One region of the Pseudochelatococcus sp. B33 genome, then DNA from elsewhere that is predicted to be linked to it. Evidence: riboswitches for the same ligand, from Rfam matches in the RefSeq annotation. Region 1 holds a riboswitch; the other holds the start of a gene.

What was found. Region 1 has a riboswitch for cobalamin ahead of ACUSIJ_RS09370 (TonB-dependent receptor plug domain-containing protein). Riboswitches for the same ligand answer to the same signal wherever they lie in the genome.
Region 2: another riboswitch for cobalamin. It lies ahead of metE (5-methyltetrahydropteroyltriglutamate--homocysteine S-methyltransferase); the one in region 1 lies ahead of ACUSIJ_RS09370 (TonB-dependent receptor plug domain-containing protein).

What each region holds. Positions count from the first base shown of each region.
Region 1 covers NZ_JBSEFH010000007.1:82,470-97,524, reverse strand. The annotation lists gene ACUSIJ_RS09395 (flagellar export protein FliJ) at 1-188, opposite strand, end outside; gene xth (exodeoxyribonuclease III) at 348-1,169, opposite strand; gene ACUSIJ_RS09385 (outer-membrane lipoprotein carrier protein LolA) at 1,295-2,227, opposite strand; gene ACUSIJ_RS09380 (DNA translocase FtsK 4TM domain-containing protein) at 2,401-5,505, opposite strand; gene ACUSIJ_RS09375 (MFS transporter) at 5,671-6,858, opposite strand; cobalamin riboswitch at 7,222-7,427, shown strand; gene ACUSIJ_RS09370 (TonB-dependent receptor plug domain-containing protein) at 7,561-9,519, shown strand; gene ACUSIJ_RS09365 (ABC transporter substrate-binding protein) at 9,548-10,417, shown strand; gene ACUSIJ_RS09360 (FecCD family ABC transporter permease) at 10,414-11,427, shown strand; gene ACUSIJ_RS09355 (ABC transporter ATP-binding protein) at 11,427-12,197, shown strand; gene ACUSIJ_RS09350 (metal ABC transporter substrate-binding protein) at 12,352-13,368, shown strand; gene ACUSIJ_RS09345 (monovalent cation/H+ antiporter subunit A) at 13,911-15,055, shown strand, end outside.
Region 2 covers NZ_JBSEFH010000015.1:776-15,830, forward strand. The annotation lists gene ACUSIJ_RS17075 (DUF2948 family protein) at 1-457, shown strand, start outside; gene hisD (histidinol dehydrogenase) at 441-1,733, shown strand; gene ACUSIJ_RS17085 (UPF0262 family protein) at 1,782-2,270, shown strand; gene ACUSIJ_RS17090 (arsenate reductase ArsC) at 2,272-2,763, shown strand; cobalamin riboswitch at 2,833-3,068, shown strand; gene metE (5-methyltetrahydropteroyltriglutamate--homocysteine S-methyltransferase) at 3,180-5,534, shown strand; gene ispH (4-hydroxy-3-methylbut-2-enyl diphosphate reductase) at 5,562-6,560, opposite strand; gene ACUSIJ_RS17105 (GGDEF domain-containing protein) at 6,631-7,848, opposite strand; gene ACUSIJ_RS17110 (prephenate dehydratase) at 8,025-8,918, opposite strand; gene ACUSIJ_RS17115 (3-deoxy-manno-octulosonate cytidylyltransferase) at 8,915-9,664, opposite strand; gene ACUSIJ_RS17120 (c-type cytochrome) at 9,874-10,494, shown strand; gene ACUSIJ_RS17125 (NAD(P)/FAD-dependent oxidoreductase) at 10,564-11,844, opposite strand; gene ACUSIJ_RS17130 (glutamine synthetase family protein) at 11,938-13,332, opposite strand; gene ACUSIJ_RS17135 (ABC transporter ATP-binding protein) at 13,576-14,757, shown strand; gene ACUSIJ_RS17140 (ABC transporter permease) at 14,774-15,055, shown strand, end outside.

The DNA.
Region 1 (15,055 bases):
TAGGTGGGATAGGCGAAATGGCTGACGTCTGAAATGCCCGAGCGCTTTTCTTCGTGGACGATCTCCTTGTCGAGGTCCTCCGCCATGCGCCGGAAGTCCGCGATCATCGTCTCGATCTGGGCGACGCGCCGACGCTTTTCCTGAACGTGGAAGGTCTTCAACTGAATGATGCCGCTGCGAGGTTTCATCGCCGATAGTGCTCCCGTCGACCCCGCCGGCTCTCCGGCCGGGGGCTGTTTCCGGGTCTATCTTTGCGGATACAGGTTGATCCTTCCTTACCAAAAGCGGCGCACAACGCCATTATTGGCGCAGATATAGGGACTTATCCCCTTGCCGCGTGCGCACCGTCACAGGCCGAGGCGTACCGTCACGGGTGCGTGGTCCGAAGGGCGTTCCCAGCCGCGCGCATCGCGCGAGACGGCGGCGCTCTCCAGCGCCGGGGCGATGTCGGGCGCGAGCCATACGTGATCGAGCCGCCGCCCCTTGTCCGCCGCCGCCCAGTCGGGCGAACGGTAGCTCCACCACGTGAAGACCTTCTCGGGCTCGGGCCTGAGCGTGCGCACCGCGTCGACATAGCCGGTGGCGCGGCGGAAGGCTTCGAGGCGCTCGGTCTCAACCGGCGTGTGGCTGACGACGCCGAGCAGCGCCTTGTGGTTCCAGACGTCCGTCTCGTAGGGGGCGATATTGAGATCGCCGACGAGAAGGCTCGCACGCCCGGCCGGGCGCAAGGCCTCGTTCCACGCCATGAGTTCGTCGAGGAACGCCAGCTTGTGCGCGAAACGCGGATTGAGCGCCGGGTCGGGAATGTCGCCGCCAGCGGGAACATAGAAATTGTGGATGAGCACGCCCTTGGGGCCGCTCGATGCACCGGTGCCGGCGAGTTCGACCGTGATGTGGCGCGAATCGTCCTTGTCGCAAAAGCGCAGCGCCTGCGTCTCATGGAAGGGAATGCGCGAGATGGTGGCGACGCCGTGATACCCCTTCTGGCCGTTGAGCGCCACGTACTGGTAGCCGAGCGCCTTGAACGCGGCGGAGGGAAACTGGTCGTTGGGACACTTGGTTTCCTGCAGGCACAGGACATCCGGCTCGTTCTCGGCCAGAAACCGGATCACCTGATCGAGGCGCAGGCGGACGGAGTTGATGTTCCAGGTTGTGAGAGTGAACGGCACGGCTGGCCCTGCGGGGTTCGGAGGAGCGAAAGGGACGGGTGAGGCGAGCTTGCATCGGCTTCACGGCCGACACAACCCGCATTCGCCATCGACCGGCCGCCGGCCCCCGCCACGCCACCCGGCGATCACCGCCGGGCGACCTCGACGCCGGACAGCGCGATGGTCGTTTCGTACCCCTGGGGATCGACGATCGCCCAGCCGCGCAGCACGTTGGCGCGCGCGTCGAAATGCAGCGTCACCCGCGACGTGCCGCCCAGCGTCGCGCTGTCCTCCAGGCTGAGGGCAATCAGGCCGCCGGGATCGATGTCCACGTTGCGCACGCGCACGTCACGGGCCAGGTCGACGTTGTCCCGCAGCAGGAACTTGAGCGGCGTCTGGCCGATCGAATAGACATCGTTGGTGCGCAGCCGCGAATCACGCACCGCCACCGACCGCCCGTCGGCGACGATCTCCAGCGTGCTCGGCGGATCGTAGGCGAAGCGCAGCCGCCCGGGACGCTGGACATAGAGCGTGCCGCCGACCTTCTGACGATCGGCCCCCGTCTGCACGAAACGGGCGGTCAGCGTGTTGATGCCGTTGAGATAGGCGTTCACCCGCGCGACCGCCTCGCTGGCGTTGCGCGGCATCGCGGCCGGCTGCGGTGCGCGCGCCGGCTGCGCCACCTGCACGGGCTCGGCGGCCGGGGCTGTGGCGGGAACAGCGGCAACCTGCGCGACGGCAGCCCCGCCGATCCCCGGCGGGCGGGGCGGCGGCAGCGGATGGACTCTCGCCTGCACCGGCTGGGCGGGCTGCGCCTGAGGCGCGGGCTGGCCCACCGGAAGCGGGGCAGGCGCGCCGCGCTGGGGCGCCGCGCCGCGCGCGGGGGGTGGCGGCGGAGCCTCGGCGGGAGCGGGCTGCACGGGTGCAGGCTGCCGGGAGGGCGACTGCCGGGGACCGGATTGCTGGCCGAAGATACCGTCGAGGAAACGGGTCAGCGGATCCTGCGCATGGGCGGGCGAGATGTGGCCGGACGACATCGACAGCACCGCCACGGACGCGACAACGAGCGTCCGCATCATCCCACTCCCCCGCCTGACACGCTTCATCGCCGTCACCCGCTCCCGTCTGCCAAACCATTGCGGCTGACGTCATCCAACATGGCTGATATGGCGAAAGCAGGTCGGCGATTGCAAGGACTATCTCACCTCACAAGCGCGTGCCCGTCTCGGTCCAAAGGCGCGAAGCGCCCCGGTCATCCATGCTCCGCGTGGTCCTCCCCGCCGACCAGGATCTCGCGCTTGCCGGCGTGATTCGCCGGTCCCACGATGCCCTCGAGCTCCATGCGCTCCATGATGGAGGCGGCGCGGTTGTAACCGATCTGGAGCCGGCGCTGGATGTAGGAGGTGGAGGCCTTCTTGTCGCGCAGCACGATGGCGATGGCCTGCTCGTAGAGGTCGTTGCCGCCGGCGGCCCCCTGTGCGGTGTTGTCGAACACCGCGCCGCCGTCGCCCTCGGGCATGGCGTCCTCGTCCGCCGTGACGGCTTCGAGGTATTGCGGGCGGCCCTGCGTCTTGAGATGGGCGACGATCTTCTCCACCTCGTCGTCGGACACGAAGGGGCCGTGCACGCGCGTCAGGCGGCCGCCGCCGGCCATGTAGAGCATGTCGCCCTGGCCGAGCAGCTGCTCCGCCCCCTGCTCGCCGAGAATGGTGCGGCTGTCGATCTTCGACGTGACCTGGAACGAGATGCGGGTGGGGAAGTTCGCCTTGATGGTGCCGGTGATGACGTCCACCGAGGGGCGCTGCGTCGCCAGGATGACGTGGATGCCGGCCGCGCGCGCCATCTGGGCGAGGCGCTGGATGGTGCCCTCGATCTCCTTGCCGGCGACCATCATCAGGTCGGCCATCTCGTCGACAACGATGACGATGTAGGGCAGCGGATCGAGGTCCATGACCTCGTCCTCGTAGATCGCTTCGCCGGTGTCGCGGTCGAAGCCGGTCTGCACGGTGCGGGTGATGACCTCGCCCCTGGCCTTGGCGTCGCGCACGCGGGCGTTGAAGCCGTCGATGTTGCGCACCGACAGCTTCGACATCTTCTTGTAGCGCTCCTCCATCTCGCGCACGGCCCATTTCAGCGCCACGACCGCCTTCTTGGGATCGGTGACGACGGGCGACAGCAGGTGCGGGATGCCGTCGTAGATCGACAGTTCGAGCATCTTGGGGTCGACCATGATCAGCCGGCATTCCTCCGGCTTCAGCCGGTAGAGCAGCGACATGATCATGGTGTTGATGGCAACCGACTTGCCCGAACCCGTCGTGCCCGCCACCAGCAGATGCGGCATGCGCGCGAGATCCGCGATCACCGGTTCGCCGCCGATCGTCTTGCCGAGGCACAGCGCCAGCTTGAACTTGGAGCGCTGGAATTCCTCCGACGCGAGCAATTCGCGCAGATAGACCGTCTCGCGCTTGGCGTTCGGCAGCTCGATGCCGATGGCGTTGCGGCCGGGCACCACGGCGACGCGCGCCGACACGGCGCTCATCGAGCGGGCGATGTCGTCGGCGAGCGAGATCACCCGCGACGACTTCGTGCCGGGAGCGGGTTCGAGTTCGTAGAGCGTCACCACCGGGCCGGGGCGCACGTGGATGATGTCGCCGCGCACGCCGAAATCCTCCAGCGTGCTCTCCAGCAGGGCGGCGTTCTGTTCGAGCGCGTCTTCGGAGATCGTGTCGCGCGGGCCGCTCGGCAGCGCCAGCACCGCGAGCGGCGGCATTTCATAGCGCGACGGCGTCCGGGGGGCGGCCTGCGGCACGCGCCGCGTGGTCGTCGTGGCGGGCACGGGGGCAGGCGCAGCCGGCCGGGCGGGCGCAGCCGGGGCGGGGCGGGGCAGACGCGGATCGTCGTCATTGGACGGCGCGAGCGCAGGCGGCCGGCGGGCGTGGCGCAGCAGGACCGGCGCAGCCTCGGGCAGCGCCACCGCCTCGGACATGCCGGGAAGATCGCGCCCGTCGTCGGCAGCCGGGGCGTCCGCTTCGCCGGCGGTGAAGAACTGGACGTCGTGCGCCCAGTCCGCATCGTCGCTGTCGATCGCCGGCTGGTCCGCGAGCTGATGCATGTCCTGGTCGAACGCGATGTCATCATCGGGAAAATCGTCATCGACGTGCGCCGGCTGCCCGTGCTCGTGGGAGAACGCCTCAGCGGGCAGGAAATCGGGCCCGTCGCCGTCCACCGCGCCGCCGTCGCCCGCGCCCCTGTGCCGCGCAGCGAGCTCGCGGTCGGTACTGCGCGTGAAGCGGACGTTGGGCGGCAGCTGGAACGGCCTGCGCCAGAGCGGCACCACCTCGTCCGCCGCGACAGCCGCCGATGTCGCCGGCTGCACCAGCGGCTCGCGCGGCAGATGGATCTGCACGGGACGCTCGCGCGCGGGCGCGAACGCCGCCACCTCCGGCGGAATGTCCGCCGGCTGCGGGGCGGGCATCGGCGCACGCGGCGGCGCGCTCACACGGCCGGAAGGGTGAGCGGCCGGATGAGCGGCCAAGGGAGCGGCCAAGGGAGCGGCCAGGTGATCGGTCAAGCCGTCGCCGAAGGCGGGCTCGCGGGCGACGCGCGGCGACGCGGCGGCATAGTCCGTTTCCGGCCTGCGGAAGCGGCGCGCGATCGAGGCCTTGAGCATCATGAGCCCATGCACCACCGCGCCGAGCGAAACGATGCCCCAGCCGGGCTCGTCGTGATCCTCGGAGCCGGAGAAAGGCAGATCGTCCTCGTCGTCCTCCCCGGCATGGGCGGGCGGCGCCGACAGGCCGAAGCCCGACGCGGCGGAAAGCGCCAGAATGGCGGTCCCCGCATAGCACAGACCGACGATCAGGCCGCCGATGCCGCCCTCGCCGATCAGTCCCCTGCCGCCGAACAGCAGCGCATCGCCGACGACGCCGCCGAGACCCGACGGCAGCGGCCAGCGCTCGGTGCCCGGCAGCGCGCTCGCCACCGCCGCCGCCGCACCCGTGCCGACGAGCCACAGCCCGAGCCGCAGCACGAGGCGCGGCAGCGGACGCCGGCCGATGAGCCGGATCGCCCACACCGCGCAGGGCAGCAGCAGCGCCACCGATCCGAGGCCGAAGATCTGCATCGTCAGATCGGCGAAAACGGCTCCCGGCGTGCCGAGCAGATTGGCGACGCGGCCCTCGGTCGCGTGGGTGAGGCTGGGGTCGGACACCGACCACGTCATCAGCGCCAGCACCGCGGCTATCACCAGCGCCAGCAGCAGGAAGCCCGTCAGTTCGACCGCCCGTTGCAAGACGAATCGGCGCAGCGCATCCGGGATGTCATCGGCGTGGGACGAATTCCGTCGAATCGTTCGCATGTTTGGGGCAGATCGGCTCGTTGTCGGTCGGAGAAGGCAAGGCGCGAAACCACGCCGCCGCATGATTCGCCCTACATTACCGATCGCCCGGTTAAGCCGGGATTAACTCAAGTGCCGCTTCCATGGTTAACGTCATGCGTCGCCGTCATTAATTTCGACGGCGCGTCATTTTTCGGCCGCAGATCCGACACCACCGACGATGCGCAGACGTTTTTGTCGGATGTCCGGCAAAAACACCACCAGCAGGCCGATGGCCGGCAGGAAGGCGCAGATCTGATAGACGAACGCGATCCCGCGGACGTCCGCCACCGCGCCGAGAACCGCAGCCCCCAGGCCGCCCATGCCGAAGGCGAGCCCGAAGAACAGGCCGGAGATCATGCCGACCTTGCCCGGCACCAGCTCCTGCGCGAAGATGACGATCGCCGGAAACGACGACGCGATGATGCCGCCGATGAGCACCGACAGCACGGCCGTCCAGAACAGGTCGGCGAACGGCAGCAGGAGCGAGAACGGCAGCGCGCCGAGCACCGACACCCACAGCACCAGCTTGCGGCCGAAGCGGTCGCCGATCGGCCCGCCGATCACCGTCCCCGCCGCGGCCGCGCCGAGGAACAGGAACAGGAAGAGCTGCGCGTCGCGCACGGACACGTCGAACGTCTCGATCAGGTAGAACATGTAGTAGCTGGAGATGCTCGCCATGTAGACGTTCTTGGAGAACGTCAGCAGGCACAGCACGACGATGCCGACGACCACGGTGCGGCGCGGCAGATGGTGCTGCCGCGCGGGCTTCGGCCGCCCGGCCTGCGCCCTGCGGTAGCTGCCGTACCAGATGCTGACGCGCGAGAGGATCACCATGGCGACGAGCGCCACGAGCGAGAACCACCCCACGCTCCCCTGGCCGCGCGGCAGCACGATGAACGCCGCGAGCAGCGGCCCCACCGCCGTGCCGAAATTGCCGCCGACCTGGAACAGCGACTGCGACAGGCCGGGGCGCGCACCCGCCGCCAGCCGCGCCACGCGCGACGCTTCGGGATGGAACACCGACGAGCCGATGCCGATGAGGCATGCCGCGAGCACGAGCAGCGGGTAGTCGTGCGCCACCGCGAGCAGCAGCAGGCCGCAGAAGGTGAAGGCCATGCCGACCGGCAGCGAATAGGGCATGGGGTGCTTGTCGGTATACATGCCCACGAGCGGTTGCAGCAGCGAGGCAGTGCACTGGAACGCGAGCGTCAGGATGCCGATCTGAATGAAGTTGAGGCTGAACTCGTCCTTGAAGATCGGATACATCGAGGTGAACAGCGCCTGCATGATGTCGTTGAGCATGTGGCAGACGCTGATCGCCGCAATCACCATGAAGGCGGTCGCCTCGGCGGGCGGTCCGCCGGCCGCCTGGGGACCATCGGCCGCATGCGCCTCGGCCAACGCTTCACTGACCTTGATGGACACCTGACGCTCCTCCTGAAAAGACGGGACGTTGCATCGCCCGCGTTCCTCGATCGATCGCCGCCGTCCGTATCGGCGGTCATCGACCGAATTTTGTCGTGACGGCATATATTTCGGCACCGCGACGATGGCCGCGGCTCCGGATGGTTCGTTATTTAACATGATCGCCTATATTTGCGTCAGTCGCCGCTTGCATGGCCGCTGCCAATCGGACACATACCCCCGACAATGTTCGCCAGGGCGCCAGGACGCTTTGACAGCACCCATTCCAGGGGCTATCGATCGGATGACGGTTCCTTGAAGGATTAATAGGGAACGCAGTACAGGCGCGCGCCCCGAGGTTCGCGCCCAATGCTGCGGCTGTCCCCGCAACTGTAAGCGGCGAGCTTTCCGTCCTCATGCCACTGGAGCGCGCTCCGGGAAGGCGGCAGAAGCGTCGAGCCGCGAGCCAGGAGACCTGCCGTCAGCCGTGGTCACAGCGGAGTCATCGGTCGGGGGCTGCCGGTGGGGACTGACGCTCCCGCGTCCGCGGGGCGAGCCAGACCCTTTCGCGGTGACGTGCCCACACCCGCCGGCGGTGCTCCTGCCGGCGTTTCCGAGAGGCTGCCCGCTGTGCCTACCCCCTTCCGCTCCATGCCGGCGCGCCGGCGCGCGCGCCGCGCCTTTCGGCTTGGCCGCCTGGCCGCCGTTCCGGCCGTCCTGCTGTCCGCCGCCGCCAACGCGCAGCAAGCCGAGCCCGGCCTCGTGCTCGACGAGATCACCGTCACCGCCACCAGCCTGCCGACGCCCGTGCGGCAGGTGGGGTCGTCGGTGACCGTGATCACCGCCGCCGACATCGCCCGCCAGCAGCGGCGCACCCTGCCGGACGCGCTCGCCACGGTGCCGGGCACCAACGTCGTGCAGACCGGCGGACCGGGCGGGCAGACCTCGGTGTTCCTGCGCGGCACCAACGCCAACCACGTCAAGGTGCTGATCGACGGCGTGCCGGTCAACGACCCCGCGACGCCGAACGGCGCGTTCGACTTCGCCCACGTGCCGACAGCCGACATCGCCCGCATCGAGGTGCTGCGCGGCCCGCAGAGCGGCCTCTACGGCGCGGATGCGCTCGGCGGCGTCATCAGCATCACGACGAAAGCCGGCAAGGGGCCGCCGAAGGCCGAGCTTCAGGTCGAGGGCGGATCGTTCGGCACCTTCAACCAGAGCGCGCAGGTGTCGGGTGGCGATGAGCGCTTCGACTACTTCTTCTCCGCCGCGCACCTGCGCACCGAGGCGGTGCGCGTCACGCCCTCCGAACTCGTGCCGCCCGGCCAGCGCATCAATGACGATTTCTACGACAACTGGGCCTTCGCCACCCGGCTCGGCTTCGCGGTGACCGACACCTTCCGCCTGAACCTCACCGGCCGTTATTCGGACTCGCGGCTGAAATTCACCGCCGACGGCGGCTGGCCGAGCGTGCCCGACGCTGCGCGCAGCGAGACCCGCAACCAGCGCTTCGTCACCCGCGTCGAGGGCGTGTGGACGCTGTGGGACGGGCGCATCACCAACACCTTCGGCGTCGGCTATTCGAACGAGGACCGCCGCAATACCGGCCCCGCCAGCGAATTCGGGCCGGGCTTCGTGTCCGAATTCCTCGGCGAGCGCACCATCTACGACTGGCGCACGAATGTTGCCGTCACCCCGGAGCACACGCTGGTGTTCGGCTTCCAGCACGAGCGCGAGCGGTTCGACGACACCAGCACCACGGCGTCGAGCGGCAACAACGCCGGCTTCGTCGAATGGCAGGGCAAGGTCGCCGAGCGGCTTTCCTTCGCCGCCAACATCCGCCACGACGACAACGACGACTTCGGCGGCCACACCACGTGGCGCATCGCGCCGACCTTCACCGTGCCCGGCACGGAAACCCGCCTCAAGGCGAGCGTCGGCACGGCCTTCAAGGCCCCGACGCTCAGCCAGCGCTTTTTGGACTCGCGCCCGGCCTTCAACTTCTACGGCAACCCCGATCTCAAGCCCGAAAAGAGTACCGGCTACGACATCGGCTTCGAGCAGCCCTTCGCCGATGAGCGGGTGGTGGTGGGCGCGACCTGGTTCCACAACGATATCGAGGACCTCATCAACACCGACGCCGACTTCACCTCCTATACCAATGTCGGCAAGGCGACGACGCGCGGCGTCGAGGCCTTCGCGGCGGTGGCGCTCACCGAGACGGTCGATCTGCGCGCCGACTACACCTTCACCCTGGCGCGCGACGACATCGCCCGGCAGGAGCTGCTGCGCCGCCCGCGCCACAAGGCGAGCTTCACCGCGCTGTGGCAGGCGACCGACAGGCTGCGGCTGTCCGCGACCGCCCTCTATATCGGCGCCTTCGTCGACGGCAACCGCGACTTCTCGATCCCGCGCCTGCGCACCTCGGGCTATGCCATGGTCAATCTGGCGGCCGATTATCAGGCGGACGAGCAGACGGTGATCTTCGCCCGCGTCGACAACCTGTTCGACCGACGCTATGAGAATCCCACGGGTTTTCGCAAACCGGGGCTCGGGGTGTATGCGGGCCTGCGGTTTTCGCCGCAGTGATGCCCGCGGGGACATGAACGGGCATGGTATGACAGCGCAGCGACCGGGGGCGGCGACGGGGTGGCGGACTGCCGCGCTCTGTGTCCTCATGCTCGCCTGCGCCGCCCCGGCGCCGGCGCGCACGCCGCCGCCGCAGCGCATCGTGTCCATCAACCTGTGCGCCGATGCGCTGCTGCTGGCGCTGGCCGACCCGCGACAGATCGCGGCGCTCACCGCGTTGTCGCACGATCCGCGCAACTTCCACCGGGCGCGCGAGGCGGCGCGCTTTCCCGCGACCCGCGGCCGGGCGGAGGACGTGCTGGCGCTCGCGCCCGATCTCGTGCTCGCCAGCACCTTCACGTCGCCGGCAACGGTCTCGCTGCTGCGCCGGCTCGGCGCGCCCCTGCGCCAGCTCGACGTGGCGCACGATTTCCCGGCCATCCGCAATGAGATGAGCGCGGTCGCGGACGCCGTCGGCCGGCCGAACCGGGGCAAGGCCGCCATCGCGGCAATGGACCGGCGGCTCGACAACCTGGCGCGCGTCATGCCGCTGCCGCCGCTCTCGGCCCTTGCCCTTCAGGCCAACAACATCGTTGCGGGGACGGACACTCTGGCGGATACGGTCATCCGCGCCGCCGGCCTGACGAACGCCGCCGCGCGGGCCGGCATCGCCGGCCACGGGCGGCTGTCGCTCGAAGCCATGCTCGCCCTGCGGCCCGACGTGCTCATCGTCGACGGCGAGGAGAACACCGCGCCCGCCCGCGCCAACCGCCTGCTGCGCCATCCGGCGCTCGAAGCGCTGGCCGCAAGCGGCACGCGCGCGGTGACGATGCCCTCGCGGCTGTGGGTGTGCGGCGGCCCGGACCTCGTGGAGGCCGTCGCCCACCTGCGCCGCGCGCTGCGGAGCGGCGGCGCATGACCGGCGCCCGCGCCCTCCCCTTCCCCGCCGCGCCCGCGCTCGTGGCGGCACTCGCCCTTGCGGCCGGCGCGCTCACGGTGCTGTCCACGGCCCTCGGCGACACCACGCTCGATGTCGCTGCGGCCTTGCGCGACCTTGTCGCCGGCGACAACACGATCGCCGCGCTGATCCTCGTGGAGCTGCGGCTGCCGCGCGCCCTTCTCGGCCTGCTGACGGGCTTCTCGCTCGGCATCGCCGGGGCGGCCATGCAGGGCCTGCTGCGCAATCCGCTGGCGGAGCCGGGCGTGATGGGCGTGTCGGGTGCCGCAGCGCTCGGCGCAGTGATCGTCTTCTACAGCGGGCTCGCCGGCGCCGTTTCGCTCGCGCTGCCGCTCGGGGGAATGGCTGGCGCGCTCGTGGCGAGCATCGTTCTCCACGTCATGGCGGGACGCGGCGCGGGCGTGCTGACGCTGGTGCTGGCGGGCGTCGCGGTCAACAGCCTTGCGGGGGCGCTGACAGCGCTGGCGCTCAACCTGTCGCCCAACCCCTACGCGGCGCTGGAGATCGTGTTCTGGATGATGGGCTCGCTCGCCGACCACAGCCTCGCCGACGTCGGTCTTGTGATCGTGCCGATGCTGGCCGGCTGGCTGCTGCTCATCGCCTCGGCCCCGGCGCTCGACGCGCTCAGCCTCGGCGAGGACGTGGCCCAGAGCCTCGGCTTCGACCTGGCGCTCGTGCGCGTGCGCCTCATCGCCGGCACGGCGATGGCCGTCGGCAGCGCGGTGGCGGTGGTGGGCATGGTGGGCTTCGTCGGACTCGTCGCGCCGCATCTGGTGCGCCGGCTCGCGCAGCGCGAGCCCGGCCGCGTGCTGCCGCTCGCCGGGCTCGCCGGCGCCGTGCTGACCCTTGCCGCCGACATCGGCCTGCGGCTGCTGCCGATGGAACCCGAGCTCAACCTCGGCGTGGTGACCGCCATCGTCGGCGCGCCCTTCCTGCTGGTGCTGATCCGCCGAACGCGGGAGCGCGACTGATGCGCATCGACGCTTCCGGGCTTTCGGTCGCGGCGCAGCGCACGCGCATCCTCGACGGCCTGAGCTTCTCCCTCGACGGCGGCGAGCTCGTCGGGCTCATCGGCCCCAACGGCGCGGGAAAGTCCACGCTGCTCAAGGCGCTCGCCGGCCTCGTCGCCGCCGATTCCGGATCGCTGCTGATCGACGGCACGCCCATCGGGGCGATCGATCGCCGGACGCTCGCCCGCACCCTCGCCTACCTGCCGCAGAACGGCCCGGCGCACTGGGGGCTGTCGGTCGAGGCCGTGGTGCGGCTCGGGCGCCTGCCGCATCGCGGCCGCTCCAGCGGCGGCGAGGCGCCCGATGCAGCGGCGGTCGACCGGGCGATGCAGGCGACCGGCATCGCCGACCTGCGCCGGCGCGCCATCGACACCCTGTCGGGCGGCGAGCGCATGCGCGCACTGCTTGCCCGGGCGCTCGCCGTCGAGGCGCCGGTTCTGCTGGCCGACGAGCCCGTCGCCGCGCTCGATCCGCGCCATCAGCTCCTCACCATGGCGCTGCTGCGCGGGATGGCACGGGCAGGCCGGCTCGTCGTCGCGGTGCTGCACGACCTGTCGCTCGCCTGCCGCTTCTGCGACCGCCTGCTGCTGCTGCGCGAGGGCGCGATCGTCGCCGACGGCCCATGGCGCGAGGCGCTCTCCGACGCCAACATCGCCGCCGCCTACGGCGTCTCCGTACACCGGGGCGCCTTTGAAAACATCGACTACATCATCCCGTGGAAACCGACCTGAGCGGCGAAAGCCAAAGTTTGCCGAAAGCTGCCTTGTTCGGCCAAAGCCATCTTGCGCGCCGCGCGCGCCGGCTATATACAGTACGTTATAACGTATCGTTTTCAACGGACCGCCCGCACCGATAGGGGCGGCGCATGATTCGAGGAGCTTGTCCATGGTCGACAGACGGTCCCTGCTGGTTGCGGCTGCGAGTTTCTGGCTGGCGGCGGGTGTTTCGGCGAGCGCGCATGCGCAAGACGCGCCGGTCGAGGCGGTGGCGACTTTCTCCATCATCGGCGATATCGTCCGCGAGGTCGGCGGCGAGCGTGTCCACGTCACGACGCTCGTCGGCCCGGACGGCGACGCCCACGTCTACGAGCCCACGCCCGCCGACGTGCGGAAACTCGGCGAGGCCGCGATCCTGTTCGAGAACGGCCTCGCGTTCGAGGGCTGGCTGACCCGCCTCGTGGAGGCTTCTGGCTTCAAGGGGCCGCGGGTGATCGTGTCCGAGGGCGTGAAGCCGCGCGCGGCGGATGACGATGACGATCATGCCCATGATCAAGGTCACGATCATGGCCATAGCCATAGCCATGATCACGCGGAGGCCGGGCACGGCCACGCGGATCACGCGCACGCTCACGCGGGGCATCATCACGGCTCCGAGGATCCGCATGCCTGGCAGAACGTGGCCAACGCCGTGATCTATGCGCGAAACGTCGCCGCGGCGCTGGAGAAGCTCGACCCCGACCATGCGTCGCAGTACCGCGACCGCGCCGCCGACTATATCGCCCGGCTCGAGGCGCTCGACGCGAAGCTAAAGGCGCAATTCGCCGCCATTCCCGAGAGCCGGCGCAAGGTCGTGACCTCGCACGACGCCTTCGGCTACTTCGGCGATGCCTACGGCCTGACGTTCATCGCACCGGAGGGCGTCAGCACCGAGGCCGAGGCCTCGGCAACCGACGTGGCGCGCATCATCGACCAGATTCGCCGGGAAGACATCACAGCGGTCTTCGTCGAGAACATCTCCAGCTCCAAGCTGATCGAGCAGATCGCGAGCGAGACCGGCGCGAAGACCGGCGGCAAGCTCTATTCGGACGCGCTGGCGAAGCCGGGGCAGCCGGCATCGACCTATATCGGGATGATCGAATGGAACGCGGGCGAGATCGCCCGCGCCCTGGCGCCCGCTCCCTGAGCGCGGACGGACGCGCCGCCCGGGATTGCCGGCGACATGCATGCGAAGGGGCCGTTTCACGGCCCCTTTTGCATTTCGGCCATATTTGTTCCGGGATCGGCAGCTATGACCTCATCCCGGAAAGCGGATACCGCATTCGGGAAAGGCCGCGCGATCGGAAGGATCGATGGCGATGGCGTGTTCGCGAGGAGCCGCTCCGATCCATGATATTTTTGTCGCTATCGCCAAAAATGTCGCCCGCGGAAACAGGTTATCAATATATCCGTTAAATGTTCGAAACAATCGTGTGGGAGACAACCTGGGAGAGCACCGGGGGAGCACGGTCCCCCAGGTGAACGATCCAGTGAACGATCCAGGGGGAAGCCGCTTACGGCTCGAGGAGGCGACATCACGAATATCAATTCAACACGCAGGTTGTGCGATATCCCGCTTGCGCGCCAGCCCCCGCGTCTGTTATCCGAAACGAACCGTGAAGGGTGACTTTCCGCCTCGGATAGACACTCTGACCTCCCCAAAACTCCATACGATGCCGCCAAGAACCGATGTGGGACGACGCGCGACTTTTTTTGTTGATCGCCCTTCCCTTCCTGGGAAGCGGTGTCGTCGCGTCGCTGCCGCGGGACGCGCGGGATACGGCCGGCATCATCACCGGCGCCGTGGCGCTTACCTGCACGCTCATCGTCACCACGTTCTACTCGGTCATGGATCAGGGAATCGTGGTGAACGCCACCATCGAGTGGCTTCCCAGTATCGGCCTGAATTTCATCGTCCGTCTTGACGGTTTCGCCTGGATCATGGCGGGCCTCGTGGCGCTCATCGGCTTCCTGGTGGTCGTCTATGCCCGTTATTACATGTCGCCGGAAGATCCCGTTCCGCGATTCTTTTCATTCTTTCTTGCGTTCATGGGGTCCATGCTGGGCGTCGTGCTGTCCGGCAACCTCGTGCAGATGGTGTTCTTCTGGGAACTGACCAGCCTGTTCTCGTTTCTTCTCATCGGCTACTGGAGCCACAACCCTGGCGCGCGCGAGGGCGCGCGCATGGCGCTCACCGTCACCGGCATCGGCGGGCTCTGCCTGCTGGCGGGCGTTCTCGTTCTCGGTCACATCGTCGGCAGCTACGACCTCGACCAGGTGCTGGGCGCCGGCGACGTCATCCGCGCGCATCCTCTCTACCGCCCCGCGCTGGTGCTGATCCTGATCGGCGCGCTGACGAAGAGCGCGCAGTTCCCGTTCCATTTCTGGCTGCCGCACGCCATGGCCGCGCCGACGCCGGTCTCCGCCTATCTGCATTCGGCCACCATGGTGAAGGTCGGCGTGTTCCTGCTCGCGCGACTCTGGCCGGCCATGGGGGGCACGGAGCCGTGGTTCTGGATCGTCGGCGGGGCGGGCGTCTCGACCCTCCTGCTCGGCGCCTACATCGCCATCTTCCAGCAGGACCTGAAGGGCCTTCTGGCCTATTCGACCATCAGCCATCTCGGCCTCATCACGCTTCTGCTCGGGCTCGGCAGCCCGCTCGGCGTCGTGGCGGCGGTGTTCCACCTGCTCAATCACGCCACGTTCAAGTGCTCGCTGTTCATGGCGGCCGGCATCATCGACCACGAGACCGGTAGCCGCGACATCCGCCGTCTGAGCGGCCTCATCCGCTACATGCCGATCACCGCGACGCTCGCCATGGTGGCGAGCGCGGC
Region 2 (15,055 bases), on a different contig from region 1:
GCGGGGCGATCGGCTGCTGCGGCTGCTCGCGCTCGACGAAAACGACCTCGACGTGATCTCGGCCCATCTGCAGGATGCGCTCGTGCGGCGCGCCGACCTGCATTATTTCCCCACCGAGCGGCGCTTCGTGCTGGCCGTGCAGCGCTTCGACTGGGAGCGCGAGGCGAAAGCCCAGCCGCAACGGCGGCTGACCGCGCTGCATTTCGAACAGGTGCGTGCCGTGCGCCATCGCCATCTGGGCAAGGCGCCGGACGCCCTCCACACGCTTCTCGCCGTCTGTTTCGTGGAAGGCGAGAAGCCCTCGGGCGCCATTCTGCTGGAATTCGCCGACGGCGCGGCGATCATGCTTGACGTCGAGTGCATCGAGGCGCAACTGAAAGACCTTGGCCCGGTGTGGAACGTCGAGGCGCGACCGTCGCACGGACAAGTGGAGGGTGAGGATGCCGGTGAGGCTTGACACGCGCGCGGACGGGTTCGAGACGGCCTTCAGGTCATTGCTGGCGGCGAAACGGGAAGTCTCGGAAGACGTTGACGCCGTCGTGCGCGACATCATCGCCGATGTCGCCGCGCGTGGCGACGCCGCGCTCATCGACTACACCGCGCGCTTCGACGACCAGACGCTCACGCCCGCAACGCTCCGCATCGCGCCGGCCGAGATCGAGGCGGCGGTCGCCGCCTCCCCGCCCGAGGCGCTGGCGGCGCTCGAACTCGCCAGGGCGCGCATCGAGGCCTACCACCTCAGGCAGAAGCCGCAGGACGAGCGCTTCACCGATGCGGCGGGCGTGACCGCCGGCTGGCGCTGGACGGCCATCGAATCGGTGGGGCTTTACGTGCCGGGCGGCACCGCGAGCTATCCCTCGTCCGTGCTCATGAACGCCGTGCCGGCGCGCGTCGCCGGCGTGCCGCGCATCGTCATGGTCGTGCCGACACCCGGCGGGGCCGTCAACCCGCTGGTGCTGGCGGCGGCGCATGTCGCGGGCGTCGACGAGATCTACCGCATCGGCGGCGCGCAGGCGGTGGCCGCGCTCGCTCACGGAACGGAGACGATCGCGCCGGTGGCCAAGATCGTCGGACCAGGCAACGCCTATGTCGCCGCCGCCAAGCGGCGCGTGTTCGGGCTCGTGGGCATCGACATGATCGCCGGCCCCTCCGAAGTGCTCATCCTGGCAGACGCAGAAGCCAATCCAGAATGGGTCGCGGCCGACCTGCTCGCCCAGGCGGAGCACGATACCGCCGCCCAGTCCATCCTGATCACCGACAGCAAGGCGCTGGCGGAGGCGGTCGCTGAAGCCGTCGAGGGCCAGTTGCACACCCTGCCGCGCGCGGCCATCGCCCGCAAGAGCTGGGAGGATTTCGGCGCGATCATCCTCGCGCCCTCGCTCACTGATGCCATTCCGCTCGTCGACCGGATCGCGCCCGAACATCTCGAGATCGAGGCGCGGGACGCCGAGGAGCTGGCGGCACGGGTGCGCAATGCGGGCGCGATCTTCCTCGGCCAGTACACGCCCGAGGCGGTGGGCGACTACGTCGGCGGCCCCAACCACATCTTGCCGACGGCGCGCTCGGCGCGGTTCGCCTCGGGGCTCGGCGTGCTCGATTTCGTGAAGCGCACCTCCATCCTCCACTGCACCGCCGAGGCGCTGCGCGCCATCGGGCCGGCCGCGATCGCCCTGGGTGAAACGGAGGGGCTGCAGGCGCATGCCCGTTCCGTCGGCATCCGGCTCAATCTCTGACGGCCGGCACATGCGAACGGACGAGCCCATGAACCGAAAGGCAGGGTCGTGACCAGCGCGGACGACGACAATCGCCGGCGCCTCGTCGCCGTGACGCTCGACGAGGCGTCTCTGGGGCGCGGCAATCCGGATCAGGAGCACGAGCGCGCCATCGCCATCTGGGACATCGTGGAGGAGAATTCCTTCTCCGTCACCGGCCACGAGGGCGGCCCCTATGCGCTGCATCTGTCGCTCGTGGACCGCAAGCTGCTGCTGGAGATCCGGCTGGCCGACGGCTCGCCGGTGGTGGCGCATTTCCTGTCGCTGACGCCGTTCCGGCGCGTCATCAAGGACTACGAGCTGATCTGCGAAAGCTATTACGCCGCCATCCGCACCGCCACGCCCTCCCAGATCGAGGCCATCGACATGGGACGGCGCGGACTGCACGACGAGGCGTCGGAACTGCTGCGCGAGCGGCTCGCGGGCAAGGTCGACGTCGATTTCGACACCGCAAGGCGCCTGTTCACCCTGCTGTTCGCCCTGCACTGGAAAGGCTGACATGGGGGACGGGGACAAGGGCGGCGACGCCGTAGGATCCAAAACCCCTCCCGGCAACACGGCAGCAGCGCCGCGCCGCGTCCAGTCCGTCCTCTTCATGTGCGCGCTCAACGCGGTTCGCTCGCCCATGGCCGAGGGCCTCGCCCGCCACTACTTCGGCCGCTCGCTCTACGTCGCCTCGGCCGGCGTGCGGCCGGAGGAGGTCGACCCCTTCGCCCTCGCGGTCATGGAGGAGATCGGCATCGACATGAGCGGGCACAGGCCGCGGACGCTGCAGGAGCTGGAGGACACCGGCTTCGACCTCATCGTCACCCTGTCGCCGGAAGCCCATCATCAGGCCATGGAACTGACCCGCACCCTCGCCGTCGACGTCGAATACTGGCCGACCTTCGATCCCACCGCCGTGCAAGGCTCGCGGGAGCAGCGCCTCGACGCCTACCGCTCGGTGCGGGATGGGCTCACACAGCGCATCACCGAGCGTTTCGGCGGCTGAGGCACGGACGATCGGCAGAACGATATAAATATATCTTTATATACCGACTTGACCGGCCGATTTTATCTGCCATAGTGCCGCAGTCGTGGTTCTTCACGGCGGCGGACGTCACGCCTCCGCGGCCGTGGAGCCAAGAGGGAATCCGGTGAAGCAGCCTGTCGGTCAGGCGCTGAACCCGGAGCTGCACCCCGCAACTGTAAGCAGTGAGCATACGCCCAATTCGTGTCACTGATGGTTCCATCGGGAAGGCCGGGCGCGTGCGTTGACCTGCGAGCCAGGAGACCTGCCATGACGCAGCAACGTCCTCGGGCGGGGTCCCCGGTGGTCGCCGATCGCGGTGCTTCGCGGGCCTGTCCCGTGGAGTCGCTGCGCGCGTCCGCTCGGCCTTTTGCCCCCCAATTGAAGGGGTTTAGCCGATGTCTTCTTCTCCTGTTTCCGTGGGCGCCCTTGGCGTCCCCCGCATTGGTCCGCGCCGCGAGCTGAAAGCAGCGCTGGAAAACTACTGGTCCGGCAAGATCGGCCAGGATGACCTGATCGAAGCCGCCTCCGGCCTGCGCGCCGCGAGCTGGGCGCGCCAGCACGGCGCCGGCGTCACGCTCATTCCGTCGAACGACTTCTCGTTCTACGACCAGGTGCTCGACACGGCGGTCACGGTCGGGGCCATTCCCGAAGCCTATGGCTGGAAGGGCGGGCCGGTCGCGCTCGATACCTATTTCGCGCTCGCGCGCGGCACGCAGGGAGAACCGGAAGCCTGTGCCGTGCATGGAGAGGCGCACGCGCACGGCAGCTCTGCCGGCGGCCTGCCGGCGCTGGAGATGACCAAGTGGTTCGACACCAACTATCACTATCTGGTGCCGGAATTCGTGCGCGGCCAGACCTTCGAGCTCGCCTCGACCAAGGTCATCGACGAGTTCCGCGAGGCCAAGGCGCTCGGCTACCACACGCGCCCGGTGCTGGTCGGGCCGGTGACCTTCCTCAAGCTCGGCAAGAGCCGCGTTGAGGGCGTCGATCCGCTCACGCTGCTGCCGGGCCTGCTGCCGGTCTATGCCGAGATCCTGCGCCGCCTCTCCGCCCATGGCGCGGACTGGGTGCAGATCGACGAGCCGATTCTCGCGCTCGATCTCGACGACGCCGCCCGCGCGGCGATCGCCTCGGCCTACGAATTCTTCGCCCGCGCCGTGCCGGGCCTCAGGATCCAGTTGACGAGCTATTTCAACGCCTACAGCGACAACCTCGCCACCGCGCTCTCGCTGCCGGTGGCGGGTCTCCACCTCGACCTCGCGCGCGCGCCGCAAGAGCTCGACAGGGTGGTGTCGCAGGCTCCCGCCGGTCTGGTGCTGTCACTCGGCGTCATCGACGGCCGCAACGTCTGGCGCGCCGATCTGCCGGCGATCCTCGACCGCATCGAGCCCGTGGCGGCGCGGCGCGGCACCGATCACCTGATCGTCTCGACCTCGTGCTCGCTGCTGCACGTGCCCTACGACCTCGCTTACGAGACCGGCCTCGACGACGAGCTGAAGAGCTGGCTCGCCTTCGCCGCGCAGAAGCTCGACGAGCTCGTCGTCCTCGGCCGGGCGCTCTCGGAAGGCCGCGACGCCGTCAGGGACGAACTCGCCGCCGCCGGCGCCGCTGCCGCCTCACGGCGCACGTCGGCGCGTATCCACAACCCGCAGGTTGCCGCCCGTCTTGCCGCCGTCAGGCCCGAGGACAGCCGCCGCCAGCACCCCTTCCACGAGCGCCGCGAGGCGCAGCACCAGGCGCTGAACCTGCCGCTGTTCCCGACGACGACCATCGGCTCCTTCCCGCAGACGAGCGAGGTGCGCAAGGCGCGCGCCGCCCATACGCGCGGCGAGCTGGACGACGCCGGCTACGAGGCCTTCCTGCGCAAGGAGACGGAAAGCGCCGTGCGCTGGCAGGAGGAGATCGGCATCGACGTGCTGGTGCACGGCGAGTTCGAGCGCAACGACATGGTGCAGTACTTCGGCGAGCTGCTCGACGGCTACGCCTTCACCCGCAACGGCTGGGTGCAGAGCTACGGCTCGCGCTGCGTGCGGCCGCCGATCATCTTCGGCGACGTCTCGCGCCCGAAGCCCATGTCGGTGGAATGGACGGCCTATGCCCAGTCGCTGACGGACAAGCCCCTGAAGGGGATGCTCACCGGCCCGATCACCATGCTGCAATGGTCGTTCGTGCGCGATGACGTGCCGCGCGAGACGGTCAGCCGCCAGATCGCGCTGGCGCTGCGCGACGAGGTGGCGGATCTCGAGGCCGCCGGCATCCGGGTCATCCAGATCGACGAGCCGGCGATCCGCGAGGGCCTGCCGCTGCGCAAGGCCGACTGGCCGGCCTATCTCGCCTGGGCGGTGGAGAGCTTTCGTCTGTCGTCCTCGGGCGTGCGCGACGAGACGCAGATCCACACCCACATGTGCTACTCGGAGTTCAACGACATCATCGACGCCATCGGCGCGCTCGACGCCGACGTGATCTCCATCGAGACCTCGCGCTCGAAGATGGAGCTGCTCGACGCCTTCGTCGACTACCGCTATCCGAACGAGATCGGGCCGGGCGTGTACGACATCCACTCGCCGCGCGTGCCCACCACCGCCGAGATCGAGGAGCTGCTGCTCAAGGCGAGGGAAAGCCTCGCGCCAGAGCAGATCTGGGTCAACCCGGACTGCGGCCTGAAAACCCGCAAGTGGGAGGAGGTGCGCCCGGCGCTGGTCAATCTGGTGACGGCGGCCAAGCACCTGCGGGCGCAAGCGAGCGGGTAAAACTGCGCCGCAAGCGGGGCCGCCGGGCTACTCGGCGGCCTGTTCGCGCAGCTCGCGCGGGAGCGGGAAGAACACGCTCTCGTCGGCGGTCGAGACCTGCTCGACCGCCACCTCGAAGCGCTCGGCGAAGGCGTCGATGATCTCCTCGACCAGGATCTCGGGCGCGGAGGCGCCCGCCGTGAGCCCCAGCCGGCGGATGTCGCCGAACAGCGACCAGTCGATGTCCTCGGCCCGCAGGACGAGACGAGCGACCTTGCAGCCGGCCCGTTCCGCCACCTCGCGCAGGCGCTGGGAGTTGGAGGAATTGGGCGAGCCCACGACGATCATCGCGTCGACCTGCGGCGCCACCCGCTTCACCGCCTCCTGCCGGTTGGTGGTGGCGTAGCAGATGTCCTGCTTGTGCGGCGACACGATGTCCGAGAAGCGCTCCTTGAGCGCCGCGACGATGCCCGCCGTGTCGTCGACCGACAGCGTCGTCTGGGTGACGTAGGCGAGTTCCCTGCCGTCGGGCGGGACGATGCGGGCCACGTCCTCCACCGTCTCGATCAGCGTGATCGCGCCCTCGGGCAACTGGCCCATGGTACCGACGACCTCCGGATGGCCGGCGTGGCCGATGAGCACGATATGGCGGCCGCGCTTGTGGTGGATCTCGGCCTCGCGATGCACCTTGGTGACAAGCGGGCAGGTCGCGTCGATGGCGAAGAACCGCCGTTCGGTCGCCTCGGCCGGCACCGCCTTCGGCACGCCGTGGGCCGAAAAGATCACCGGCGCGTCCGTGTCCGGGATCTCGTCGAGCTCGTCCACGAAGACGGCGCCCTTGCGGCGCAGGCTCTCGACCACGTATTTGTTATGGACGATCTCGTGCCGGACATAGACGGGCGGGCCGTAGATCGCGAGCGCCTTCTCGACCGCGTCGATGGCGCGCACCACGCCGGCACAGAATCCGCGCGGGGCGCAGATCAGCACGTCCAGCGGCGGCTTGTCCGCGCTGCGGGCCTCGACGGACGAGATGTTGGCGACGGGCATCGGTCACTCTTCCCATTGACGCGGCGCAGTTCCGGAAGCTCAGGATGTGTGCGGCGATTGCGGGTTTCTGTCAAGTCGCTTGCGGATCCGCCCTGCCGGCCGGTACGGCGGGGAGCACGGCCGTCGTGCCGGATCGCAGGTCGCCGCCGGTGTAGACGCGCACGCAGTTGCGCCCTTCGTGCTTCGCCCGGTAAAGCGCGGCATCGGCGGCGCGCATCAGATCCTCCAGATCATAGCCGACGCGTTGCGTGGAGGCGACGCCGGCGCTGATGGTGACGTCGCGGACCGCCTCGCCCTCGCCCAGGCGATAGTCCTTCATGGTCCGCCTGATGCGCTCCATGATGCCGACGGCGTCGCGCTCCTGCGCCGTCTGCAGGATGCACAGGAACTCCTCCCCGCCGACGCGGAACAGGTGGTCCGTGGGGCGCAGCTTCAGCGTCGCGCGCTCGGCGAACACGCGCAGCACGGTGTCGCCGATGAAATGTCCGAACGTGTCGTTGATCTGCTTGAAGTGATCGAGATCGATGACGGCGACGCACACCGGCTGCCCGGTCATCGCCTGACGCCGCAGGATGCGCTCCGCATGCATGTTCAGCGCCCGCCTGTTGCCCAGCCCCGTGAGCGGATCGATCAGCGTCTGGGCCCGCTGCTCACCCTCGAGCCGCTCCTTGGTCAGCGAGAGCATGAGATAGGTTGCCGCCACATGACCCATGGTGCTCAGCAGCGTCAGCAGCGGCACCCACTCCGCGCCCGATGCATGCCCCATGCCCACCAGGGCGGCGACGTCGATCAGCCGGCGCGTGACGACCAGTATGCTGTTGACGCATATGATCGTGAACAGCGCCATGCGCGAGGGCAGATATTCGCCCCTGCCGCGCCACAGCTCCAGCGCCGCCAGCATCGAATAGATGAAGGGGATGAGCCCGACGGCCAGCACTCGCGCCTCGCCGCTGTCGTTGAATACCGTGACGATGACGAGCCAGACGACGCCGCCTGCCGCCGCGCGTCCCGCCAGCAAGGGCCGCCTCTCGAACAGGCGCATCGCCATCCAGGCCAGGCCGTAGGAGAAGAAGATCACCGTGTAGCCGAGATCGACGTATAACGGGTCGGCGTGGCGCGCGCCGCCGCCCATCAGGCCAAGCCCCAGCGCCCCCCCGGCATAGCTCGCGCCCAGGAACAGCAACTCGCGGTTGATGCGGTTGTTGAACCACGAAAACAGCAGCAGCAGGCCGAGCAGCAGGCCGAAAAGGACGACAACGACCCGCAGCGTGGTATCATCCAGTTGCATCGCACGCGTATCCTGCACGAAGAGGAAAGTACCAGTCTGCCCCGCCAAACCGAATCGTATATATCGCGCCAATGATGGCAACACGAAGCCATAAATGTCGCAACGTTATGACATTTATATCGCATCCGGATCGACCCGCAGTCCGGTGCGGCAGGTTCCGGAGACGATGCATCGGCCTACTCGCCCGCCTCCGACTGCGCGTGACGGAAGGGATGCGCCGGATAGACGCCGAGGATGCGCACCTCGCGGGAGAAGAACGCCAGTTCCTCCAGCGCCAGTTTCAGCGGCCGCTCGTCGGGATGGCCGTCGACCTCGGCGTAGAACTGGGTCGCGAAGAAGCGCCCTCCCACCATGTAGCTCTCCAGCTTGGTGAGGTTGAGACCGTTGGTGGCGAAGCCGCCCAGCGCCTTGTAGAGAGCGGCGGGCACGTTGCGCACGCGGAAGATGAAACTGGTGATGATCGGCCCCGCCGCGGGCGACGCCCACCGCGCGTCGCGCGCCAGCAGCACGAAGCGGGTGGTGTTGTTGCTTTCGTCCTCCACGTCCCGCCCCAGATTGACGAGGCCGTAGATGTCGCCGGCAAGCTGCGGCGCGAGCGCGGCCTGTGTCGGATCGTTCCACTCCGCCACCATGCGCGCCGCCCCCGCCGTGTCCTGGGCCACGACCGCCTTGAGGCCGAGCGAGCGGATGATCTGGCGGCACTGCCCGAGCGCGTGGATGTGGCTGTGCACGGTGGTTAGGGTTTCGCGCGTCGCCCCCTTGGGCGCGAGAAGCTGGAAGCGGATGGGCAGAAAATGCTCGCCCACGATATGCAGCCCCGATTCCGGCAGCAGATGGTGGATGTCCGCCACGCGCCCGGCGATGGAGTTCTCGATCGGGATCATGCCGAGCCCGGCCTCACCGGAGGAGATCGCGGCGAGCGCGTCCTCGAAGGTCGCGCACGCGAGCGGCGCCCAGTCCGGAAAGACCTCGTGAGCGGCGATGTGGGAGTTCGCCCCCGGCTCGCCCTGATACGAAATGACTTTGGGCGCCAGGTCGGCTTGCAGCACCTGATCGATCGACACGGTCATGAGAGATTGTTCCCTGTCAGAATGGCGCGGGCGCGGGCGCGGTCGAGGTCGGCGGGCGTGTCGACGCCCAGCGGCACGTCGTCGACGATCGCGACGTCGATGCGCATGCCGTTCTCCAGCGCCCGGAGCTGTTCGAGCTTCTCGCGTTCCTCCAGCGCGGAGGGTGCGAGCGACACGAAGCGGGCCAGCGCCGCGCGGCGATAGGCGTAGAGACCGATGTGGTGATAGAGCGGCCCCTCCCCCCACGGCGCGGTGGCGCGGGTGAAGTAGAGGGCGCGCAGCCGGCCGCCGGCCAGGGGGCTGCCCACCACTTTGACGACGCTCGGCGCGGTCCGCTCCTCCTCGCGCGTGATGAGCGCGGCGAGCGTGGCGATGTCGACGGCCGGGTCGCCGAGGGGGCCGAGCGCCGCACCGATGATTTTTGGATCGATGGTCGGCAGATCGCCCTGCACGTTGATGACGACATCGTGAATGCCGCGCGGGTCGATCGCCGCCACCGCCTCGTGAATCCGGTCGGAACCGGAAGGGTGATCGGCGCGCGTGAGGACCGCGCGCCCGTCCGCCGCCTCGACCGCATCGGCGACCGCCTGCGAATCAGTCGCCACGACGACGGGGCCGATGTCCGCTGCCTCGGCCCGGCGCAGCACGTGGACGATCATTGGCAGACCGCCGATATCCGCCAGCGGCTTGCCGGGCAGGCGGGAGGCTTCGAGGCGGGCGGGAATGACAACCAGGGGGGAGGGCATCGAACACCTTATGGATGCGGCAGCAGCAAGCTTGCCGCGCTTGCAGCGCAGAAACACCCTTGGCACACAATAATCAAGTGCCGCGAGGATTTTGTCGTTTATACGAGTTGCAAAGTAGCGGGCAAAACGGGTAAGCATGCGCTGTTGCGCGCGTGCGGGACCGGCAGGCCCCCGACGCCTATTGACATGTCGACCGGAGCCGTAGACCGATGGATTCATTCGAGCTCAACAAGATTGCCGGGGCGGTGCTCGGCACCCTTCTCTTCGTGATGGGCCTCGGCGTGCTTTCAAGCATCATCTTCAACCCGGTCATTCCGCTCGTTCCGGGCTACGATCTGCCGGGCGGCGAGGAAGGTGGCGCGGGCGCAGGCGCTCCCGCCGCTGCCGCGGTGGAGCCGATCTCGGTGCGCCTCGCCAGCGCCGACCCCGCGCGCGGCGAGAGGGCCATCGCCAAGTGCAGGGCCTGCCACAACTTCGCCGAGGGCGCCGGCTCCAAGGTCGGTCCGGATCTCTACGACGTCGTCAACCGCGACATCGGCTCAGTCGGCGGTTTCGGCTATTCCAACGCGATGAAGGCCCATGCCGAAGCGGGCGACAAGTGGACCTACGACGCGCTCGACCACTTCATCCAAAGCCCCAAGGCCTTCGCGCCCGGCACCATCATGGCGTTCGCCGGCGTGCCGAAGGCCGAGGAACGCGCCGACATCATTGCCTACCTGCGCACGCTCTCGGAGAGCCCCGCGCCCCTGCCCGAGCCGGAGGCCGCAGCACCTGCCGAGGGAGAGGACGCAGCCCCCACTGATGGCGAGCAACCGCAGCCGGCGCAGTAAGCCGGCGCCCCGGCGCCGACGACAGGGACGATGCTCCGGCCATGCCGGAGCATTCTTTTTTGGACAGGATCAGAAGCGGTCGAGCAGGCCAAAGCCGATCATCGCCGCCGTCAGCAGCGGGCGCCGCAGCCATCGCCCGCCCGGCAGCGGCGGCACCGGCAGGGCGGCGAGATGCCGGAAGCGCTCGTCGTCGCCCATGATGGCTTGGGCGACGATCCGCCCGGTATAGGGGCCGAGCATCACGCCCTGGCCGGAGAAGCCGGATGCGGCATAGAGTCCCACCTCCGGCCGACGCACGAACGGCAGGCGGGTCGCGGTGATGCCGAGCCGGCCGCCCCAGCCGTGAGCTATGGGCGCGTCCGCGAGCTGCGGATAGAGCCCGAGCATGCGACCGCGCACCCGGCGGGCGAAATCGTCGGGCAGGCTGTCGCCATAGCTCTCGCCGCCGCCGAAGATAATGCGGTCGTCGTCCGTGCGGCGGAAATAGTTGACCACGTAGCGCGTGTCGGACGCCGCGATCCTGCCGGACAGGACCGATCCCGCCAGCGCCGCCTCCAGCGGGGCGGTCGCGATCATGAAATTCACCAGCGGCATGACGTGGGCCGCCACGAGCTCCGACAGGGCGCCGAGCGATCCGTCGCCGGTCAGCAGCACCGATCGCGCCCGCACGGCACCGGCATCCGTGACCACGCGCCAGCTGCCGCCCTCGGGCGCGACGCGCACCACGCGCGAGCCCTCGTGAAGGCGCGCGCCCGCCTCCTCCGCCGCCCGCGCCAGACCACGCGTCAGCGCCAGCGGGTCGAGATGCCCGCCGTGGGGATTGAACACACCCCCGAAGGCGCCGCGCATGCGGGTGTACTTTTCGATTGCCGCCCCTTCCAGCACTTCGAGGCCGGCGACGCCGTAGCGGCGCGTCAGGTGCCCGGCCTCCTCTGCCAGCGCGCGGAAGTGGCGCGGCCGGTGGGCGATGGCGAGCAGCCCCGACCGGAAGCCGCAATCGATGGCATGCGCGCCGATCACCTCGTGCAGCCACAGCCGCGCCTCCTCGGCGATGTCCCACAGGGCGCGGGCGCGCTCATGGCCGACGCGCGCCTCCAGCCATGCCTGATCGCGCCGCTGGCCGGGATGCACCTGTCCGCCGTTGACGCCCGACGCGCCGCCGCCGACCTGCGCCGCCTCGACGACGCGCACGTCCGCGCCCGCCTGCGCCAGGGTCAGCGCCGCGCCGAGACCGGTGAAGCCCGCGCCGACGATGCAGACGTCGGCAGCGAGGTCGCCGGCGACGGCCGGCCGTGGCGCGGCCGTGTCCGGGCGCACCGCATAGAGGTTCGTGAGGGAGGAAGGGGCCATCGGCCGTCGGTCCGGAATGGGAGGGGCAGAAGGAAGGTATGCGTACCGGATGCCGGAGAAAAGGACCGGGGGCGACCACACCCCCTGCCCGGCTTACACGTTGAGCAGCAGGTATTCCCGCTCCCACGGGCTGATGACCTGCATGAAGGTCTCGTATTCGGTGCGCTTGACCGCCGAATAGGTCTTCACGAAGCTCTCGCCCAGGATCTCGATGAGCGGCTCGCATTCGCCGAGCTCGATCACCGCCTCCAGAATGCCGCGCGGCAGATCGAAGTCGAGGTTGTAGGCGGAGCCGGTGACCGGCTCGCCGGGCTGCAATCCCGCCTCGATGCCGAGATAGCCGCAGGCGAGTGTCGCCGCGACAGCGAGATAGGGATTGGCGTCCGACGAGGGCACCCGGTTCTCGACGCGCCGCGCGCCCGGATCGGACGGCGGGATGCGCAGGCCGGTGGTGCGGTTGTCGTAGCCCCAGCGCACGTTGATGGGCGCGGTCGAGTTGCGGGTCAGCCGGCGGTAGGAATTGACATAGGGCGCGAGCATCGACATCGCCGCCGGCAGATAGGTCTGCAGCCCGGCGATGAAGGAGAAGAACGCCGGCGAGGGCGTGCCGTCCTCGTTCGAGAACAGGTTGCGGCCGGTCTTCGTATCGATCACCGAGGTGTGGATGTGCATGGCGGAGCCCGGCTGGCGCGCGATGGGCTTGGCCATGAACGTGGCGTACATGTCGTGCTGCAGCGCCGCCTCGCGGATGGTACGCTTGAACAGGAATACCTGATCGGCGAGATCGAGCGGGTGGCCGTGGCGCAGGTTGATCTCCATCTGCCCCGCCCCCTCCTCGTGGATGAGCGCGTCGATGGCGAGGCCCTGCGCCTCGGAATAGTCGTAGATGTCCTCGAACAGGTCGTCGAACTCGTTCACCGCCGAGATGGAATAGGCCTGACGCCCGATCTCCGGCCGGCCCGAGCGGCCGATCGGCGGCTCCAGCGGATAGTCCGGATCGGTGTTGCGCTTGACGAGGTAGAACTCGATCTCGGGCGCGACCACGGGCTCCCAGCCGTTGCGGCGGTAGAAGTCGAGCACGCGCTTCAGCACCTGCCGGGGGGCGTTCTCCAGCGGGCGGCCGTCGCGGTGGTACGCGTCGAGAATGACCTGCGCCGTGGGGTCCGAGGCCCACGGCACCGCCGTGAGGGTCGAGAAATCCGGCCGCAGCACGAGATCGCCGTCGGCGGGCATCTCCTGCTGCAGCACCTCGTCCGGGTAGTCGCCGGCGATGGTCTGGTAGAAGATCGCGCCCGGCAGGCTCATCATCGGGTTGCCGAGGAACTTTTCCGCCGGCATCACCTTGCCGCGCGCCACGCCCGCCTGATTGGCGACGAAGCACTCGATCTCCTCGATGCCGCCGCGTTCCATGAAGGCGCGCGCCTCCTCGAGATCGGCCGCGCCGCGCAGCTTGCGGCCGAGCCTCTGTGATGTTTTCTTCCTCGTCATCCCTCACCCGATCCGCTCGTGTCGACAACCGCCGCTCCGCTCTTGCCGACAACCGCCGCGCAGCAGTAATCGCCGCGACGGCGGATCTGTCAATCATCTGACATCGATTCGCATGATCGTATGAAGGGAAGATGCACACACGATGCGCTTGCGACGAAAACGCAACACCAGTACCTTTCGGATGTTTCATGGTGGCGACCGGGCTTGTCGGCCTGCGCCCACAAGCTGAGGGCCGGCGCGCCGATGACAGTGGTTCGGACGGATGCACGCAAACGTGATTCGCTTGCGATCGGGGCGGTGCGCCGCGATTTCGCACCCTGGCTCGACCCTGCGGCGAAGCCGCTGATCCGCTACGAGCAGGTCACGAAGCGCTACGGCGATTTCGTCGCTGTGGATAACCTCACCCTCAATATCTACGAGCGCGAGTTCTTCTGCCTGCTCGGCCCGTCGGGCTGCGGCAAGACCACGCTGATGCGCATGCTCGCCGGCTTCGAGGAGCCGAGCGAGGGGCGCGTCATCCTCGGCGACCAGGTGGTGAACGGCATCCCGGCCTACCGGCGGCCGGTCAACATGATGTTCCAGTCCTACGCCCTGTTCCCGCACATGAACGTGGAGAAGAACATCGCCTTCGGGCTGGTGCAGGACGGCGTACCGAAGCGGGAGATCAACGACCGGGTGGCGGAGATCCTGCGCCTCGTCCAGCTCACGCCCTTCGCCGGGCGCAAGCCCGACCAGCTCTCCGGCGGCCAGCGCCAGCGCGTGGCGCTCGCCCGCGCCCTCGTCAAGCGCCCCAAGGTGCTGCTGCTCGACGAGCCGCTCGGCGCGCTCGACAAGAAGCTGCGCGAGGAAACCCAGTTCGAGCTGATGGACCTGCAGGTCAATCTCGGCATGACCTTCCTCGTCGTCACCCACGATCAGGAGGAGGCCATGGTGATGGCCGACCGCATCGCGGTGATGGACAAGGGCACCATCAAGCAGATCGCCCCGCCGGGCCAGGTCTACGAGCAGCCGGCGAGCCGCTATGTGGCCGAGTTCATCGGCGACGTGAACATCATCGAGGGCAAGGTCGCGTCCGCCGCCGACCGGCACCTCACCATCGAGCGCACCGACGGCGAGGGCGTCCTGCTGATCGAGGCGTCGGCCGAGGCGGTGACCGTCGGGCAGGAGGTCGCGGTCGCGCTGCGGCCGGAAAAGCTCGTGCTGCACCGCGAGCCGCCGGCCGGCGCGCCGAACGTGCTGTCCGGCGAGATCTGGGACATCGGCTATCTCGGCGACTGGACGATCTATCTGGTGCAGCTCGCCAGCGGCCAGATCGTGCGCGTGTCGCGCGCCAACGCCAGCCGCTTCGTCGAACAGCCGCTGACCTGGGACGACAAGGTGCACATCACCTTCGCGCCCGAGGCCGGCGTGCTGCTGACCCATTGAGGCGGAGGGCGCGGCCATGAGCGACACGCCAGTGGATGATGCCGGCAAGGCCCCGACGGCCGCCGTCCCGGCCCGGACGACGGCCGATGAAGCGCCCGCGGCGACCAAGCCGGGGCTCGTGGGCGCGCTGGTGCCGGCGCTGCCCTTCCTGTGGCTGCTGATCTTCTTCCTGACGCCGTTCGCCATCGTCTTCAAGATGTCGCTGTCGCAGCCGGCGACGGCGCAGCCGCCCTACGTGCCGGTGTTCGACTGGACACAGGGCCTCGCCGGCCTTCGGGACGCGCTCAGCCAGCTCAAC